2 regions of the Pseudoalteromonas sp. SCSIO_11900 genome follow, and region 2 is predicted to be linked to the other one. Evidence: predicted binding sites of a transcription regulator. Region 2 holds the regulator's gene; the other holds the start of a gene.

Region 1 (9,248 bases), 1.1 Mb from region 2:
GATAAAGTACAAGGTACGAGCGATGCTGGCTTTTTAGATTTAACCAGCAAGCTGGTGAGTGTATTTTCACAAGTGAGCGAATTTACACCGCAAACCTTACGTTTTGATAAGCGCCGTAATGAATTACGTATTCGTGCTCGTGCAAAAGACTTTCAAACCTTTGGTAAGGTTAAAGCCATTCTTGAGCAGCAAGGTGTGACTGTTGAGCAGGGGTCGTTAAATAATGATGGTGATTATATCGTCGGCGAAATTAGACTGCGAGGTGCACAATGAAGCAACAGTTCATGAAATATTGGGGTTCATTAAAAGAACAAGAGCAGCAGTTAATAATGGTTGCGGGTGGTGTATTTATTATTTTTGTTTTGGTAATGGGTATATTTAGACCCTTAAATACGGCAATAGAAAATGCGCAACAATCACAAATAAAACAACAAGAATTGCTAGCATGGGTAGACGACAGTATCGTTAAACTTAAAGCAGCAGGAAAAGCGCAAGCGGTGAGCAATCAAAACCTCAGCCAAATAGTGAATAATACGCGCGGTCGTTACAGCATTAATATTAGTAAAATGCAGCCAAATGATAATTCACTTCGTTTAACACTCGACTCAGTGGAGTTTAATCAATTAATCCAATGGATTGACGAGCTGGTTAATCAGCATGGTTTAAGCGTAGAAAATTTAGATTTAAGCCAAGATGACAAATCCGGTTATGTACGCGTTAGCCGTTTAGTATTAGAGAAGTAGTTAATGAAAAAAATAATAATTTTATCCATCGTTTTTGTAATTAGCTTTCTTGTTTTTAGCGTTATAAAATTGCCCGCTGCAGTGGCTTTAAATTTTGCTAAACCTTACTTACCTGCGCAGTTAGAGGTAGGGCAAACTTTTGGTACGCTATGGCAAGGTCAAATAATGCAGCTTCGCTTTCAAGGTGAACAGTTGAATAATGTACGTTGGGATATATCAGGCTGGTCAATCTTTAAAGCTCAAGTGAATACTAACTTACGTTTTGGTAATCCTCGCGAACGTGATGACATTTCTGGGTATGCAGATATTAGTTATTCTCTTACAAATGATGAACTTAGAATAACTGATACTGTAGTGCGTTCAACGGTTGAGCGCGCTATGCAGCGCATTGATTTACCGTTACCGGTTACTGCTAAAGGACGCGTTATTTTAGAGCTCGATGAGTATGTTTCAGGCGCTCCTTATTGCCAATCATTACAAGGTGAAATAGCCAGCCCTGATATTGATGTGCAAGGACTAGCTGGCTGGTTTAATATAGGCGATTTAAGCGGTAAACTAAGTTGTAAGTCGGGCGATGTAGCCATACTTATCGAGCCAAATAATAGATTAGGGTTAGAGGCTGATGCTACACTAAAAGCCAATTTTGATTTTAAAGTAGCGGGATATGTTAAACCTGATCTCACTTTACCGAAAGAAGTCCATGACGCGGTGAAGTTTTTAGGTAGACCAGATAACCAAGGTCGGTATCCACTTAAATTTTAATATTTTACAAAAAAGAGTTTTAATGCAAATACCTCAGTTTACTGAGCAGCACGCCAAGCTGCTCAGCGAGTTTTTAACTACCCAGCCTGGCGCTATGAGCCTTATTCAAAGCCAAGGTTACTTATTTGGCACTATTTGTTCACCTGAGCCATTAGAAGTACATCAATGGTTAGAGCAAATTCTACCTAATACCGCGAATGACCTTGATGAAGACATGTTGTTTTTGTTTATGGCATTACATCACCAAGTAAGTGAACAAGTATTTGAACTTGGTTATAAGTTACCCGCTGAGTTTGACCTTGAGTTTTGTCAGCAGTGGTCTGCAGGTTTTTTAACTGCAAGCCAAACGTATACTCATAAGTTACTTCAGAGTGAGCAACTAGATATTCAATACAAGCAAGCGCTTGAAAGTGCACAGGCGACTCTTAGCTTTTTTGCATTAGATAAACCAACGATTGCACAGATTGCACAGCAAAATAATATCGATGAATTACATTTGTGTGCGCAGCAGTATGAATTAATGGGCGACTTTGCGTTAGGTTTTGCTGAACTTATAGAAATTGTCGCGCTTAATAGTGGTTTGTATACCGATGAAGGGTGGGATGAATAAGTAGGTAAAGCCTTAAGCGCCAATCTCTAATTCAATATCAGTGCAACCTTGTTTGCACTGTATTACTCCCTTACCAGGTTCGCTGGTGGCTAAATTTAACGTTAATACACCCTGGCAATGCTCACATTTAATTGTTTTACCTTGTGCCAACTGCTTAAGCATAGTGCGATGTTTGTGAAATGAGTTACTTGCTTTTTTATTTAATCCAGAAAAATCCATTATTTCACTCTCGATTGCGCTAATGACTCTTTGATAATGCGACATACCGTTGTTAAACGTTCTGAATAAAAGTAAAGGTTTAGATCGCCTTGACGACAATAGCGTAGTTCAAACAACTTTACTGACTCATCATTGGTAAACGTTTTATTAATATAGTCTTCTTCGGATCTTGAAAGTGCTAACTGTTTATTGATTTTGTTTCTTGTCATGGTTGCGACAGGAAAACGATCAACTTTAGTTGTGCTGCTTAACAAGTCTATACCATCACCGAGTAAGCGCTCACGAGGCTCTTTTACCAAGGGGTGATCAATGGTAAAAAATGCTAGGATCACAACCACTAGTATAAAAAATTTCTTCATAAATACACAAACCTTGATCCAAACAACACGTTAGTAGCCGGCAAGTGTAATAAAATACACCTTAAAAGCAAGTCACAAGTTGAATAAATTATTAGCAATCTAGTCAGTAATTTTAGCCAATATGCGTATAATAAGGGGAGTAATTAGATATTTCTGAAATATCTGAAAGTATACAAGTGCGACCTAAAGCGTATTATGTTTAGCATGTAAGTTGCTACACTTAGGCGAAAAGTACAAAAAGATTGCTGAATTTTTATTTCCTAGCGGCGTTGAGGAACTTCAATGGATAAGCAAATTAAAGTAAAAAACATACCAACAGAGGTTAAGATCCAAAAACCCGATCTGAGCCGACAAGAAGATAGATTTAACCCACGCAACCGTATTTATGTGCGTGCTGTTTCAGGGCTCCATCAATTACTAAGACAACGTATTGGCTTTTTAGGCATGCTGGCGTTTATGTTATTGCCATGGATCAACTTTAACGGTCAACAAGCTGTTTTATTTGAGCTAATGGAGCAAAAATTTAATATTTTTGGCTTAACCCTGTGGCCACAAGATTTCACCATTCTTGCATTTATATTTATGCTAGCAGCGTTTGCCTTATTTCTGGTTACCACATTTTATGGTCGAGTGTGGTGTGGCTATACATGTCCGCAAACAGTATGGACCTTCATTTTTATTTGGTTTGAAGAAAAGTTTGAGGGCAGCGCTAACCAACGTAAAAAGTTAGATCAACGGCCGATGGATTTTGACAAGTTCTGGCGTAAAACAGCTAAGCACACTAGTTGGGTATTATTTTCTTTATATACTGCGTTAACGTTTGTTGGTTACTTCACGCCTATTCGCGAACTACTGCCTGAATTTGTTACCTTTAATGTGGGCGGTTATGCCTTAGTTAGTATTATTGTATTTACTATTTGTACTTATGGTAATGCGGGTTGGATGCGCGAAATTATGTGTTTACATATATGCCCATACTCACGTTTTCAGTCAGCAATGTTTGATAAAGACACCTTTACTGTAAGCTACGATGAAGCGCGTGGTGAAAACCGCGGGCCACGTTCGCGTAAACAAGACCCAAAAGAGTTGGGTTTAGGTGACTGTATTGACTGTAACTTGTGTGTGCAGGTTTGCCCAACCGGGATCGATATTCGTAATGGTCTGCAATATGAGTGTATAAATTGTGGTGCTTGTATTGATGCCTGTGACGGCGTAATGGATAAAATGAATTACCCTCGGGGCCTTATCTCTTACACCACCGAGCGTAATTTAGAAACACCAGAGAATAAAACCCATCCGCTGCGTCCAAAGCTGATTGGTTACAGTGTTATTTTAATCTTACTTACCGGTGCGCTGGTTGCTAATATCGCCATGCGTAAAACCATGGACTTTGATATTATTCGCGACCGCAATCAGTTGTATCGTGTCGATTTTAATGGTTTAGTTGAAAACACCTACACCTTAAAAGTAATTAACAAAGCACAATACGAGCAAACATTCTCTATTGATGTAACCGGGTTAGATAATTATAAATACTTAGGTGATACTACCTTTACAGTAAACGCTGGTGAATCGCATAATGTACCGCTATCACTGGTAATGGACCCTTATGATTTAAAAGCGCCAATGACCGAGTTTAACTTTGTGTTGTCGCCAATAAACGAGCCCGATAATAAAATATCGCAGCCAAGCAACTTTTTTAAAGCACGATAAGTCGCTTTATTAAAGGCAAACGAGTACTGTTATTAACGAAAAAGCGGGATATTCCCGCTTTTCTTTTTATATAAGAAGTATATGAGTAAATTTAGCTTTATTGACTTAACCCCAGATCTTATTTTGGATGCCATAGAAAGCGTGGATATTTATGCTGAGTCAGGGTTGTTAGCGCTAAATAGCTACGAGAATCGGGTGTATCAATTTGTGGCCGAGGGTGCAAAGCGTTACGTCGTTAAGTTTTATCGCCCTGAGCGCTGGAGCAAAGCGCAAATTCAAGAAGAGCATGACTTTGCTTTTGAACTAGCCGCCGCTGAAGTACCGGTGGTGGCGCCAATAAAACACAATGGGCAAAGCTTGTTTGAACATCAAGGGTATTTATTTACTTTGTTCCCAAGTGTAGGCGGGCGTTTATTTGAGGTGGACAATTTAGATCAACTCGATGTGCTCGGGCGTTTAATCGGTCGTATGCATCAAGTAGCCAAAACGAAACCCTTTACCCAAAGACCGACCGTTACCTGTGATGAATATTTAGATACAGCTAAAGTTCATTTACAAAAAAGTAAGTTAGTCCCTATGGGATTAGAGACTTCCTTTTACACTATTTTAGATTTAGTCATTGCTCAAACTCAACAGCAATATAAAAATGTAGAAGGCATTCGCTTACATGGTGACTGCCATGCTGGTAATATCCTATGGGCAGGAGATGCATTAATGTTTGTTGACTTAGACGATAGCCGTCAAGGTCCTGCAATTCAAGATTTATGGATGATGCTCAGTGGCGATCGACAAACACAGCTGTTACAGTTAGACACTTTAGTGAATGCATATGAAGAGTTTTGCGATTTTGATCACTCACAACTTAAGCTGATCGAACCGCTTCGCGCTATGCGTATGATTCATTACATGGGGTGGGTTGCAAAACGTTGGAGTGATCCTGCTTTTGTACGGAACTTTTCATGGTTTGCAGATGACAAATACTGGGAGCAACAAATTTTAGCGCTTAAAGAGCAGTTTGCAGCTTTGCAAGAAGCTCCGTTAAAATTATTGCCATAATATTTTTATTTTAAAAGAAGTATAACGAGATATTCATGCTTAAAAAATTAAAACTAAGTTTACTGATCCTATGTTTACCTTTTGCAGCATTAGCTGCTAACTTTGAAGCGGGTAATCAATACACTGTAATTGATGTTGAAAAAAGTAAAACCCCGAATGTAACCGAGTTTTTCTCTTTCTATTGCCCACATTGTTTTAAATTTGAGCCGGTAGCCAAAGGGATTGCAGAAAACTTACCTGAAGGGGCTGAATTTGTAAAAAATCATGTCAACTTTTTGGGAGGCGTTTCACCACAAGCGCAAAGTAATTTAAGCTTTGCTTACTTAATCGCAAAAAAGCATGGTCAAGCCGAAGCAGTAACAGCGCAAATTTTTAAAAGCATCCATATTCAGCGTGCACCATTAACAGAAATTAAAGACGTTAAGAAGTTATTAGAGCTTAACGCAATTGATAACAGTACATTTGATAATGATATTGCTAGTTTGCCTATCATAGCAGCTGAACGTGCCATGCAAGATAAGCAGAATAAATATTCTGAGCTTGGCGCATTAACTGGCGTACCTACATTTATCGTAAATGACAAATATAAAATCAATATTAATACAATCAAGAGCCAACAAGAACTTGATGAGTTAATTAGCTTTTTACTAAAACTATAATTTTTGGAGCACCATAATAATGATCAAATTAGTTAAAGCAGGGTTACTTGCTGTATTACTCCCTTTAGCTGCAACCAGTTTTGCTGCCACTTACGAAGAGGGCGTGCATTACGATGTCGTCTCTGATCGTGCAACCAGAAAACCAGAAGTAAAAGAGTTTTTCTCTTTTTACTGTCCTGCATGTAATAACATGGAACCACTGCTGGCCGAGATCAAACCTAAGCTAGATAAAAACGTAAAGTTTAAGAAAAGCCATGTAGATTTTGTGGGTGTACGTGACCCAGAACATCAAACCATGATCAGCCAAGCATTAGCTACAGCTGAAGTACTACCTCAAAAAGATAAAATTATTTCAGCGATGTTTGATCATATCCATGCAAAGCGTGCACGATTTAATGAGTTGGCAGATGTAAAAGACGTATTCTTAGCGCAAGGCGTAGATGGCGACAAGTTTGATAAATTATTTGAAAGCTTCTCGGTACGTACACTTAGCTCTAAAATGAAACGTGACCAAGATTACTTTAAAGGCAAAGGGGCGCTTCGTGGCGTTCCTACGTTTATCGTTAATGGTAAATACAAGCTTAACCTAGGTGGTGAGTCAGGCATTTCATCGCCAGAAGATGTAAGCGCACTCATTAATTACTTAGCAAATAAATAAGTAGTTTGGTTAAATAAAAAAGCTCCTTAAGGAGCTTTTTTATTTTTACAACGTGCGCTGTTTAATGCTTTTTTATTTACGTTGTAAAAACACACCAGATTCAATGTGGTGTGTATAAGGGAACTGATCAAATATTGCAAAGCGCTTAACCTCGTGGGTTTGCGTTAAGTGATCAAGGTCGCGCTCTAATGTGTCTGGGTTACATGATATATAAATAATATTCTCATAGTTAGCAACTAAGTCACACGTAAGCGTGTCCATGCCTGCTCTAGGCGGGTCGACTAAGATGGTTTGGCAGTTGTAACTACTCAAGTCAATGCCATCTAGGCGAGAGAAAGTACGCTCGCCTTTCATTGCCTGAGTAAACTCTTCGCTCGACATGCGAATAATATCTAAGTTAGTTACTTTGTTTTGAGCAATATTATATTGCGCTGAATGCACAGACGATTTTGATATTTCTGTTGCCAGCACTTTATTAAATGAGCCTGCAAGTGCAATTGAAAAGTTTCCGTTACCACAATACAGCTCTAGTAAATCATTGTTTAGTGGTTTACATAACTCTTGTGCCCACTCTAACATTTTAATATTCACCTTCGCATTAGGCTGAGTAAAGCTATTTTCTACCTGCTGATAGATTAGCTCTTGGCCATTCACCATTAAGCGCTCAGTAACAAAGTCATCGCCCAATTTTTCTTTTTGCTTACGTGCACGGCCAATAAAGTCAATTTTGTACTGGCTACTTAGTTTTTCTTTTAAGGCATTGATCTCAGTTAACCAGTGTTCATCAAGTGGCTTGTGATATAGCAAGCTCACTAAAATTTCACCACTGAGGGTTGATAAATAATCTATTTGAAATAATTTACGACGCAGTACTTCGCAGCCTTTTAAATTTTCAATCATCACCTGCATAACTTCACCTACTAAAGGAGCTGCAGGGTCAAAGGTATCAACACGTATTTTATCTTTTGTTTGTTGATCAAACATAATATGAAACAGATCGTCACCATCGTGCCATACTCTAAATTCTGCACGTTGGCGGTAGTTAATGGGCTCAGAGCTAAATACTTCTAACTGTTTTACACCAAAACGTTGGAATTGCTCTGTAATACGCTGCTCTTTTTCATTTAATTGTACATCGTATTGCGTGGTATCTATATTTATAACTGCCATTAACGGTATAACCTTATCGTTGAGATCTGTTTATCGGCGCTATTGTAGGGGGCGAAGCGTATTTGTCTAGTTTTGATCAAATATAGTGAGCTTTTTTTGAGCATTTTACTACAGCATAGGCTTTCTTGGCCGATATAAGAGTAAGTCTAAATAGGAGTCCTCTCATGAAAATAGGTAACTTTAGTTTTGTTCCAAACAGCAATGCCAATAAATACAATACTAAACAAGCAATGCCACAGCCTAAAATAGACTCGCCACCAACTAGTTATCAGCAACGAGGAAAAGAACTGGCTGCTGCCGTATTGGGTGACAAAATGGCAAAAGAATTAGGTTTGCCGGTTGCTGAAGCGAAAAAAGACAAACCACTGTTTGATTTTAATGAAGTCGTAAAAAATGTTTTAGACTTTGTTACAAGCTCGGTAAAAAAAGCCAAAGCCAATGGTGCCGATAACGACAAACTGCAAGATATGCTAAATCAGGCACGTAAAGGAGTGCAAACGGGTGTTGATGAGGCTGTGGATGAACTAAAAGGCATGGGCGTATTTAATCAAGAACTTGAAGAGGGTATTGATAAATCTAAAGAGGGTATCTTTAGTGGCCTCGATAAATTTGAGCAGAACTTATTTAACCCACAACCTGCAAGCGTAACTGTAAGTCAGGCGCAATATGTAAGTTTAAGCAATAGTGCTGATTACACATTCACCACAGCAGAAGGTGATGAGGTGAGTATTAGCTTTGCAGATGCTTATCAATCGCAATCATCTAGTCGCTATCAACAAACAGATGATTCACAATCATTTAGTACGCAATTTTCTGAATCCCGTGAGCTCTCTTTCTCGATGTCAGTAAATGGTGAGCTTAATGAAGACGAGCAGCAAGCCATAAATGATTTAATGGCAGAGTTACAAGATGTCAGTAAAACCTTTTTCAGTGGCGATTTAGACAAAGCATTTGAACAAGCCCAAGAACTCAGTTTAGGGAATGAACAGCTGGTGGCATTCTCAATGGACTTACGTCAAAGCAAAACCGTTGCTGCCATTAAAGAGTATGAACAAATTAAGCCAACATCAGAAAAAGCCATTGCCGAAAGTGTTGCCCCTTTTAATGATGATCTAAAATCGGCTTACTCTAAAGCGCACACCCTAGGATTAGAAAGCCAGCTATCAGGTATCATTCAATGGCTAAATCAAGATCAACAAGAAATAGATAAACTGGTTGATTACACTAACACCATGTTTGAAAACTTAGATAAATTAAGCGCCGCTACTGCAAAGCTAGGCACTGAGTAAAACTACTTTC
Region 2 (9,248 bases):
TGACCATACCCCTCAATGGCCATGCGCGCGGATTCAATGCCCAAACGCTCTAGCTCAACTAATATTGAGGTTGCACGCGCCACTGATAACTCCCAATTAGAACGAAATATTTCATTTCGTATGGTTTCGTTATCTGTATACCCGCGTACTCTTATATAGTTATCGACTGATGCGATGATTGCTTCAATTTTTTTTACAATCTCTTTGGCCTTATTATGTGCAACAGCACTACCACTGGCAAACAACAATCCGGAATTGAGCTCAATAACCAACCAGTCTTGGCTTAGTTCTAAGCTAGCCTCGCCACTGCGTATCTCATCAATCAGCGACGATTGTAATTTAGCCAATAAACTATCCAGCGGCTTACCTAAGTGGCGTTGACTAATATTGCTATTGTCACTTTGACCATCGAGTAACATTGGGCCTTGCTCTTGCTCTTGAATACTTTCGCCATAGAGTATTTCAGCCTCAGGGGTCACCCTTTCAAGCAATAAAGCATCACCATTTACCCCGTTACCCTGCTGAGAATATTGTTTCGTTGACTTATCAAAAACATGCTCCAGAGAATCAGATAGTACTTGTATATTGTCTTCTTTATTTATTGAAATGGCATACAATACAACAAAAAATGCGAACATAATGGTCATGTAATCTGCATAGGAAACTAGCCAACGCTCAGTGTGTTGATTTTTAGTGTTTTGATAACGTAAGCGACGGCGCAACATAACCGCTAATTTGCCTGTAAAATAGGACGTTCAACGCGGTAAGCTTCAAGCTTTAATTCTATATTAATAGGGCTCTCACCTTGGCTAATGGCAATAACGCCTTCAGCTAGCATTTCATGGTAAAGCATTTTTTGCTCAACACGTTGCTTTAATTTATTGGCCATAGGCAAAAACAGTAAATTAGCTAAACCTACGCCATATATAGTAGCAATAAATGCAGTAGCAATGCCCGTCCCTAATTGCTCAGGATCATTAATAAATGACATAGCTTGAATCAATCCAAGCACAGCACCTAGGATACCGATAGTCGGGCTGTAACCTCCCATCGCTTCATATACACGGCTAGCTTCAAGCAATCGTTCTCGTTCAAGTAATAAATCTATTTCAAGGGTATCGCGTAGTTTTTGCTCTGAACAGCCATCAACTAATAAACTCAGTCCTTTGGCGGCATAGGGGTCAGAGTGAGTAAGCGCTTCGTTTTCTAGCGCTAAGTAGCCTTCTTGGCGAGCTTTGTGCGACCAGCGTTTTACTTGCTCAATAGCATCTTCAATATCGTGCTCATCAGTAACAAAAACCCAATGTGTAATACTAAGCATTTTCTTAAAAGTATTGGCTGATGTTTGCAGCATCACCGCACCTAATGTACCGCCTAATACAATAATTAGTGCAGGCCCATTAAACAGCGCAGATACCACACCTCCCTCTAAAGAATAACCTATTGCAATAGCACCTAATGCAACCAATAACCCTAAAATAGAAAGCTTATCCAAAGCCAACCTCTCTTTTTAAGCGCACCGCCACATCATGAAGGCCTATGTTTTCATTTGCTAATCCAGCACTAGCTACTGCTTGCGGCATACCATAGACAACACAACTTTTCTCATCTTGAGCCCAAATTGTAGCGCCAGTTTGTTTAAGCATGCGAGCACCGTCACGACCATCTGCGCCCATACCAGTTAAAATAATGGCAAGTACATCGCCTTGATACGCTTTTGCTACACTAGCAAAGGTAATATCCACACTAGGCTTATAGCTAACTCGTTCATTTTTATCTTCAAATACACGTAATGTTCTGTTTGAACCTCGTCCTTCTACCATCATTTGCTGTCCGCCTGGCGCTAAATAAGCACAGCCTGGTTGCAGTCTATCGCCTTGCTGTGCTTCTTTTACTTTAATTTTACACAAGCTATCTAATCGGGTCGCAAACGCAGGTGTAAATGCAGCTGGCATGTGTTGTATGAGTAGTATTGGGTGTGGGAAATTAGCAGGTAACTGAGTCAATATAGTTTGCAGTGCAACTGGTCCACCTGTTGATGTGCCAATAGCAATTAATTGATATTGCTTACCACTAGCACGCGTTGATGTGCTACTAGAAGGCGTTGGGCTTGCGCTTTTAAAGCTACGATCAGGTTGCACTATAGGCTTATGAGCAAAGCGCTCAGAGGTGCTTGGCGCTGGTTTAAGACTTGGAGCAGCAGGCGCTCTGATAATTCTACCATTTCGCTGGCGGCCTATTTCTTTAACTTTATTTTGTAATAGCTTTATTGCGTCGTCGTTATTACGAGCAATATCTTCAAACTTTTTCGGTAAAAAATCCATCGCGCCGGCATCAAGTGCATCTAAGGTGGCAGATGCGCCTGCGCGTGTTAACGAGGAGAACATTAAAATAGGAGTGGGGTTACTCGCCATGATCTCTTTAACTGCACTAATACCATCAAGCACCGGCATTTCAACATCCATGGTGATCACGTCAGGTCGTAATTGAGCTGTTTTATCGACAGCTTCTCGACCATTTACAGCAAAACCTATAACTTCAATGCCGCTGTCTTGTTCAAGAATTTCACTCACTCTGCGGCGAAAAAAGCTTGAATCATCAACTACTAAAACTTTAACAGCCATTTCGCTCTCTTATTCAATGAATGGGTAGGCATAAAATATATGCCTACTTTTAATTATCCAGCGTAATGCTTTAACATACTTGGCACATCTAATATCAGTGCAATGCCACCATCAGAGGTGATTGTTGCACCTGCCATACCAGGCGTCCCTTGAAGTAATGCGTCTAAAGGCTTAATTACCACTTCCTCTTGACCAATAAGCGAGTCAACAACAAAACCCACTTTTTGAGTTCCTATTTGCACAATAACCACATGACCTTGTGCTTTTCGCTGACCTCTATCAGCCCCTTTGATGAGCCAATGTTCAAGGTAGAATAACGGAATCGATTTTTTACGAACTATTATAGTAAGCTGACCATCAACCACATTGGTCTTTGTTAAATCCAAGTGGAATATTTCACTAACACCCGCCAGCGGCAAAGCAAATGTTTGTTCGCCAACCACTACCATTAAGGTAGGCAGTATTGCCAGTGTCAGTGGTACTTTAATCTCTAAAGTAGTACCTACGCCCATCTCTGATTTAATATTTACTGAGCCATTGAGTTGAGTGATTTTTGTTTTAACCACATCCATACCAACGCCACGGCCAGAAATATCTGAAATCTCTTCTTTAGTTGAAAACCCAGGTGCAAAAATAAGGTTATAAGCTTCGGTATCAGAAAGACGACTCGCTTGGTCGTGATCAAGCACCCCTTTGTTAATGGCAATCTTTTTAAGCTTTTCAGCATCCATACCAGCACCATCATCTTGGATAGTAAGCAAGATATGATCGCCTTGTTGAGACGCTGATAAAGTAACAGTACCGGTTCTAGGTTTACCTGATGCTTCACGAACGTCTGGCATTTCAATGCCATGATCCACTGAATTGCGCACTAAATGCACTAACGGATCAGCAAGCGCTTCCACTAAGTTTTTATCTAAATCAGTGTCCTCGCCTACCATTTGCAAGTTGATATCTTTATTCAATGAACGGGCTAAATCACGTACCACACGTGGGAAGCGGCCAAATACTTTTTTGATTGGCTGCATTCGTGTTTGCATTACCGCACCTTGGATATCAGCTGTCACTACATCTAAATTAGAAATTGCTTTACCCATGGCCTCGCTATCAGAGTTAGTCGCTAGACTTACCAAACGATTTCGCACAAGTACCAGTTCACCTACCATGTTCATTATTTGGTCTAAGCGTTTGGTATCAACTCGTACCGTTGTTTCTGCCGGTGGAGGCGCTGCTTTTTTAGCGGGAGCTGCTTGTGCCGCAGAAGCCGGCTTAGCTGGCTCTGGTTTAGGCTGTGGCTTTGGTGTCGCAGCAGGCGCAGGTTTATTCTCGACTACAGGTTCTGGTTTACTTACAGGAGCCGGTGTTTCTATCGATTTAGGTGCACCTTTACCATGAAGCTCATCAAGTAACGCTTCAAACTCGTCGTCACTTATTTCATTATCGCCCGAACTTTGCTCGTTACTTGGTGGAGTCAAAGGAGCTGATGGTGTTTGTTGTGGTGTACTTGAGGTTGCTTGGCTCACTTCGCCAAAGCTGCCTACACCATGAAGTTCATCAAGTAGGCTTTCGAATTCATCGTCAGTTATATCACCACTGACATCATTGTCACTTGATGATGATTGTTTTTCTTGTGGGGCTTGCCCTTTTCCATGAAGTTCATCAAGTAGGCTTTCGAATTCGTCTTCGGTTATTTCATCAACCTGAGACTCAGTACTGCTGCTATCTGGGCCGCTAAATAATTCATCAAAAGCAAACGGGTCTTCTATAGCATCGTTGCTCGGTTGCTCTGCAACTGGTTCAGGCTCTACCGATGGAGTTTCCACAGGAGCTATATCTTCAACCACAGAATCGCCGGCAAGCTCTTCTGCTGTCGGTGGCTGCCCAAGTTTGTGAAGTACAGCAAGTAATTCTGGATCCGCAGGCTCTGGCTGGTCACGATTTTTAATCGTGGCAAACATTTCATTAATGGTGTCCAGTGCTTGTAAAATCACATCCATTAATTCAGAGTTAACTGTTCTTACACCTTGGCGCAGTAAATCAAACACATTTTCAGCACCATGACATGCATCAACAAGCTCTGTCATAGCCAAAAAGCCAGCGCCACCCTTTACAGTGTGAAAACCGCGAAATATTGCGTTTAGTAGCTCAGTATCATCTGGATTGTTTTCCAGTTCTACTAACTGTTCAGATAAAAGCTCAAGGATTTCTCCGGCCTCTACTAAAAAGTCTTGTAAAATATCTTCATCGACTTCAAAGCTCATGCAGTACTCCCCTATTAGAAGCCCAAACTTGATAATAGATCATCAACTTCATCTTGATCAGATACAACATCATTACGCGATTCTTTATCAATAATAGGCCCTTCGGGACCTGCTAGTGTTTGTGCAACAATGGGATCTTCTATTTTTTCTGGTTGTTCAGTTGGTTCAGCCTCACCACCTTGCGCTGCAAATGCAGTTAAAAGGTGAATTAAACTTTCTTCAACTTCACGGACAAGTTCAATAACACGGCGAATAACCTGACCGGTTAAATCTTGATAGTCTTGAGCCATCAGCACATTAGTCATCAGCATTTGTAACTCATCGGTTTTGTGATGAGAACTGCTCATAAACTTATCAATACTATGGCAAAGTGATTTAAACTCACCAAGCTCTATTTCGCGGTTCATTAAACGATCCCACGTTGGCTTGATATCAGCTATTTCGTCAGCGATTTCTTGTGCTAATGGTAAGCTTGCTTCAACCGCATCCATTGTCTTATTGGCTGCGTTTTCTGTCATTTCCATGACATAGTTAAGGCGTTTTTTTGCGTCAGGGATGGCATCAGTGGTAATGTCTGTTAAACGCGTGTCTAACTCGAAACTTTTTAAAGCTTCGTGCAGTTGACGAGTCAACTTTCCCACCTCAGCAAATAAATGTGATTGCTCTTGTGAAGCTGTTTCTAAAATTAACTGATTCGCTTTATCTTGCTCACCATTTTCTAAAAAAACAACTAACTGGCGAGCTTGTTCTAAAGTAATCTGAGGCGCAGCAGGTGCTGACATAAGCCTCTCCCTCTCATTAACCTAAGCGTTCGAACACTTTTTCTAATTTAGTTTTCAATGTACTTGCAGTAAATGGTTTAACAATATAACCATTAACACCTGCTTGGGCCGCAGCAATTATTTGTTCTTTTTTAGCTTCTGCTGTAACCATTAAAACAGGAATATGCTTTAATTTTTCATCCGCTCGAATTGCCCTTAAAAGATCAATACCTTGCATGCCTGGCATATTCCAATCTGTTACAACAAAATCAAACGCTTGATTTTGCAACATAGGCAAAGCAGTTGACCCGTCATCTGCTTCTTGAACATTGGTAAAACCTAAATCGCGCAACAGATTTTTAATAATACGTCTCATTGTTGAGAAATCATCAACAACAAGAATTTTAATGTTTTTATCCAAAACATCCTCCAGTGAGGCCTGAACCTTTATTTACTTACTTCTAGTTTATCCAGTCATTGATTTTTGCTTTAAGCTTAATCATCGCCTGACCATGTATCTGACTTACACGCGATTCACTTACATCGAGTATATGCCCAATTTCTTTTAAATTCATCTCATCGTTATAGTACAAAGAAAGCACCATTGCATCTTTCTCCGGTAACGACTTTATTGCACTGAGTAAAGACTCATTAAACCGTTCATTTTTAACATTATTAAACGGTTTGTCTAGTGCTAAATCTTGGCCATGGGGTGTAATCACATCGTCATCTATACCAAGGTCTTCAATGCCTAACACTTTGCTTACATTTACATCGTTTAAAATATGATGATACTCATTTAGCGAAATTTCAAGTTTTTCAGCAACTTCACTATCTTTAGGTTCACGGTTTAAACTGTTCTCAAGCGCAACAATAGTCTCTGCAACCAAACGGCTTTTTCTGTGAACTGAACGTGGAACCCAATCGCCTCGGCGCATTTCGTCTATCATCGCACCACGAATACGAATACCGGCGAAGGTTTCAAAGCTTGCACCTTTGCTTGCATCAAAGTTTTTTGAAGCTTCAATTAAACCAATCATACCCGATTGAATTAAATCATCTAGCTGCACACTGGCCGGTAAACGAGCAATTAAATGGCACGCCACTTTTTTGACTAATGAGGCATGCTTTTCAACAATCATATTTAAATTCTGTGTTGACTGATATCCCATAACTCTATTCACCGGTATTGTCATTGTTAGTTACTAACTAGTTTCTCAATGAAGAACTCTAAATGACCCGAGGCTTGGCTAGGTGTTGGCCACTTAGCAATTTTTGTAGCCAGTGTTTTAAAAGCAATTGCAGCAGGCGACCCAGGAAAAATCTCAACAATTACTTTTTGGCGGCGCGTTGATTTGCGCATATTTTCATCATATGGAACCGTTGCAACCAACTCCATTGATATATCTAAAAATCGGTCGGTAACCTTTGAAAGTTTTGCAAACAATTCCTGCCCTTCGCGTAAACTGCGCACCATATTGGCAACAATTTTAAATTTATAAACGCCGTGCTCACGGCTAAGTACTTTAATTAAAGCATAGGCATCGGTAATTGATGTAGGCTCATCACATACCACCACAAGCACATCTTGCGCTGCGCGAGAAAAACTCAGCACCATATCGGAAATACCCGCAGCGGTATCAACAATTAAAATATCAAAGTCGGTGTTAAGTTCACTAAATGCACGAATAAGTCCAGCGTGCTCTGAGGGTGATAACTCAACCATACTTTGCGAACCCGATGTTGCAGGCACTATTTTTATGCCTGCGGGACCTTCGACTAAAATATCATCAAGTTCACATTCGCCCGATAAAACATGAGATAAATTACGCTCAACGCGCAGTCCAAGCATCACATCACAATTCGCTAATCCTAAATCAGCATCTAGTACAAGCACACGTTTGCCTTGTTGGCCTAACGCGATTGCTGTATTAAGGGATACGTTCGTTTTACCCACTCCACCTTTGCCGCCGGTGACAGCGATAACTTTTACGCCGTTATTATTATTCTTGCTCATTTTGCGAAGGCCGCTTGCTTGATCTAAAACTGTGTTAATCATACATCTCTACTGTGCTCGACGCCACTGATTGGTGTCGTGATTGTTGTGCTTTTATTCTTTTTAAATACAATTGCTCAGCTTTTTTTACTAGTTTTTCGGCATTTGCCACTCTAATATCTTCTGGTACTCGCTGACCGTTAGTAAGATACCCTATTGGGAGACGATTTTGAATCGCAATACTAATAATCTCACCTAAACTCAATGACTCATCAAGTTTAGTAAAAATACATCCACTTAGCTGTACTTTTTTAAAGTGCCTTACTGTTTCTTGCAATACATTAATTTGCGCCGTCGCACTTAATACTAAATAACTACGTATATCAACACGCTGATTACGCATCAAGGTGTTTAACTGCTCGGTTAAGCGTAAATCACGTTGACTCATTCCCGCTGTATCAATTAAAACTAGACGTTTATTTCGTAAATGATATAAAACTTCTGCTAATTCATTTGCATCTTTAACTTGTTTAACGCCACAACCTATAATACGACCATACGTTGCTAGCTGCTCATAAGCACCAATACGGTAGGTATCGGTAGTAATAAGCGCTACTTTATCGGCACCGTATTTTTGTGCACCCAATGCTGCCAGTTTTGCAACTGTGGTGGTTTTACCCACGCCAGTAGGCCCGACTAACGCAAAAACACCGCCTTGGCGAAGTATTTCGTTGTTCGTGGTTTGCATTTGATCTTCAACCATGTTCAATAAAGCTTTCCAGCCTTGTTGGCGAGACACATCGTCTGGTACAAAACATGCCATTTGCTCAGCAACATTTTTCTCTATCCCCATACCGACTAAGCGGTCAATCATACATGCACGGGTCGGATCGCGACGTGCCATATCTTGCTGCATTAAACCTGATACTTGGTGCTCTAATAGTTGACGAATTGCGTTCATTTCTTCACGCATTGTGCTGATGTCACTGGATTCTTTATGCATTGTTTGCTGACCCGGTGCGCTAGGTGAATCTAAATCGTCAAAGCCACTGTCTAAGTCGTCAAAACCTAAGCTATCGGCTTGGGTGCGAGGACGCACTGGCACGCTTTGTTCACGTTCAAACATATTTTTAGGTCGTGATTGCACAAGCTCTTGTTCTTGATAGTGGCCAGATGTGTCAATACCAGAGTGTGAAAACATTGAAGCAAGCTCTGCTGAACGAGGACGTGGAGACTGACGCTCTAGTAAGGCTTGTAAGCTATCTGCAACCTTTGCTTGTGGCTTAGGTTGAGCGCGTTGCGGTTCTGGTTTAACAAAATTATGTGAACTTTGCTCAGTATGTGCAAATGAAGCGCTTGCAGCAGGTTGACTTTGAGGCTGCTCTGGCGGTTTTGTCGCTGCTTTGTCGTAATCAACTGCAGCAACAATTTCAACGCCATTAGCTAGTTTTTTATTTGACATAATAACCGCATCAACACCCAACTCTTCTTTGACTTCTTTTAGTGCAGTGCGCATGTCTTTAGCAAAAAAACGTTTAATTTTCATAATTCAAACCCCTTTAAAATCTTATTGTTGGCCTACAGAGCTGACAATCTTGATCTGTCT

What was found. Region 2 encodes FliA, which starts transcription of late flagellar genes. Its sites were predicted from a motif close to CTAAAGNTNNNNNNNNNNNNGCCGATA; they were not measured.
Region 1: a site for FliA is predicted at 8,058-8,084, ahead of BG00_RS02890 (DUF5610 domain-containing protein). Genes of this name have one in related genera too.

Annotation. Positions count from the first base shown of each region.
Region 1 covers NZ_KK070023.1:630,935-640,182, reverse strand. Annotated here, with positions in the region: gene gspL (type II secretion system protein GspL) at 1-273, shown strand, start outside; gene gspM (type II secretion system protein GspM) at 270-743, shown strand; gene BG00_RS02935 (type II secretion system protein N) at 747-1,505, shown strand; gene BG00_RS02930 (UPF0149 family protein) at 1,528-2,115, shown strand; gene BG00_RS02925 (hypothetical protein) at 2,128-2,334, opposite strand; gene BG00_RS02920 (hypothetical protein) at 2,334-2,693, opposite strand; gene ccoG (cytochrome c oxidase accessory protein CcoG) at 2,976-4,406, shown strand; gene BG00_RS02910 (serine/threonine protein kinase) at 4,488-5,462, shown strand; gene BG00_RS02905 (thiol:disulfide interchange protein DsbA/DsbL) at 5,498-6,121, shown strand; gene BG00_RS02900 (thiol:disulfide interchange protein DsbA/DsbL) at 6,141-6,779, shown strand; gene trmA (tRNA (uridine(54)-C5)-methyltransferase TrmA) at 6,852-7,949, opposite strand; gene BG00_RS02890 (DUF5610 domain-containing protein) at 8,114-9,238, shown strand.
Region 2 covers NZ_KK070023.1:1,720,339-1,729,586, reverse strand. Annotated here, with positions in the region: gene BG00_RS08010 (flagellar motor protein MotB) at 1-725, opposite strand, end outside; gene BG00_RS08005 (flagellar motor protein) at 731-1,495, opposite strand; gene BG00_RS08000 (protein-glutamate methylesterase/protein-glutamine glutaminase) at 1,488-2,624, opposite strand; gene BG00_RS07995 (chemotaxis protein CheA) at 2,678-4,885, opposite strand; gene BG00_RS07990 (protein phosphatase CheZ) at 4,900-5,667, opposite strand; gene cheY (chemotaxis response regulator CheY) at 5,684-6,067, opposite strand; gene BG00_RS07980 (RNA polymerase sigma factor FliA) at 6,108-6,818, opposite strand; gene BG00_RS07975 (MinD/ParA family ATP-binding protein) at 6,845-7,705, opposite strand; gene flhF (flagellar biosynthesis GTPase FlhF) at 7,698-9,188, opposite strand; gene flhA (flagellar biosynthesis protein FlhA) at 9,210-9,248, opposite strand, start outside.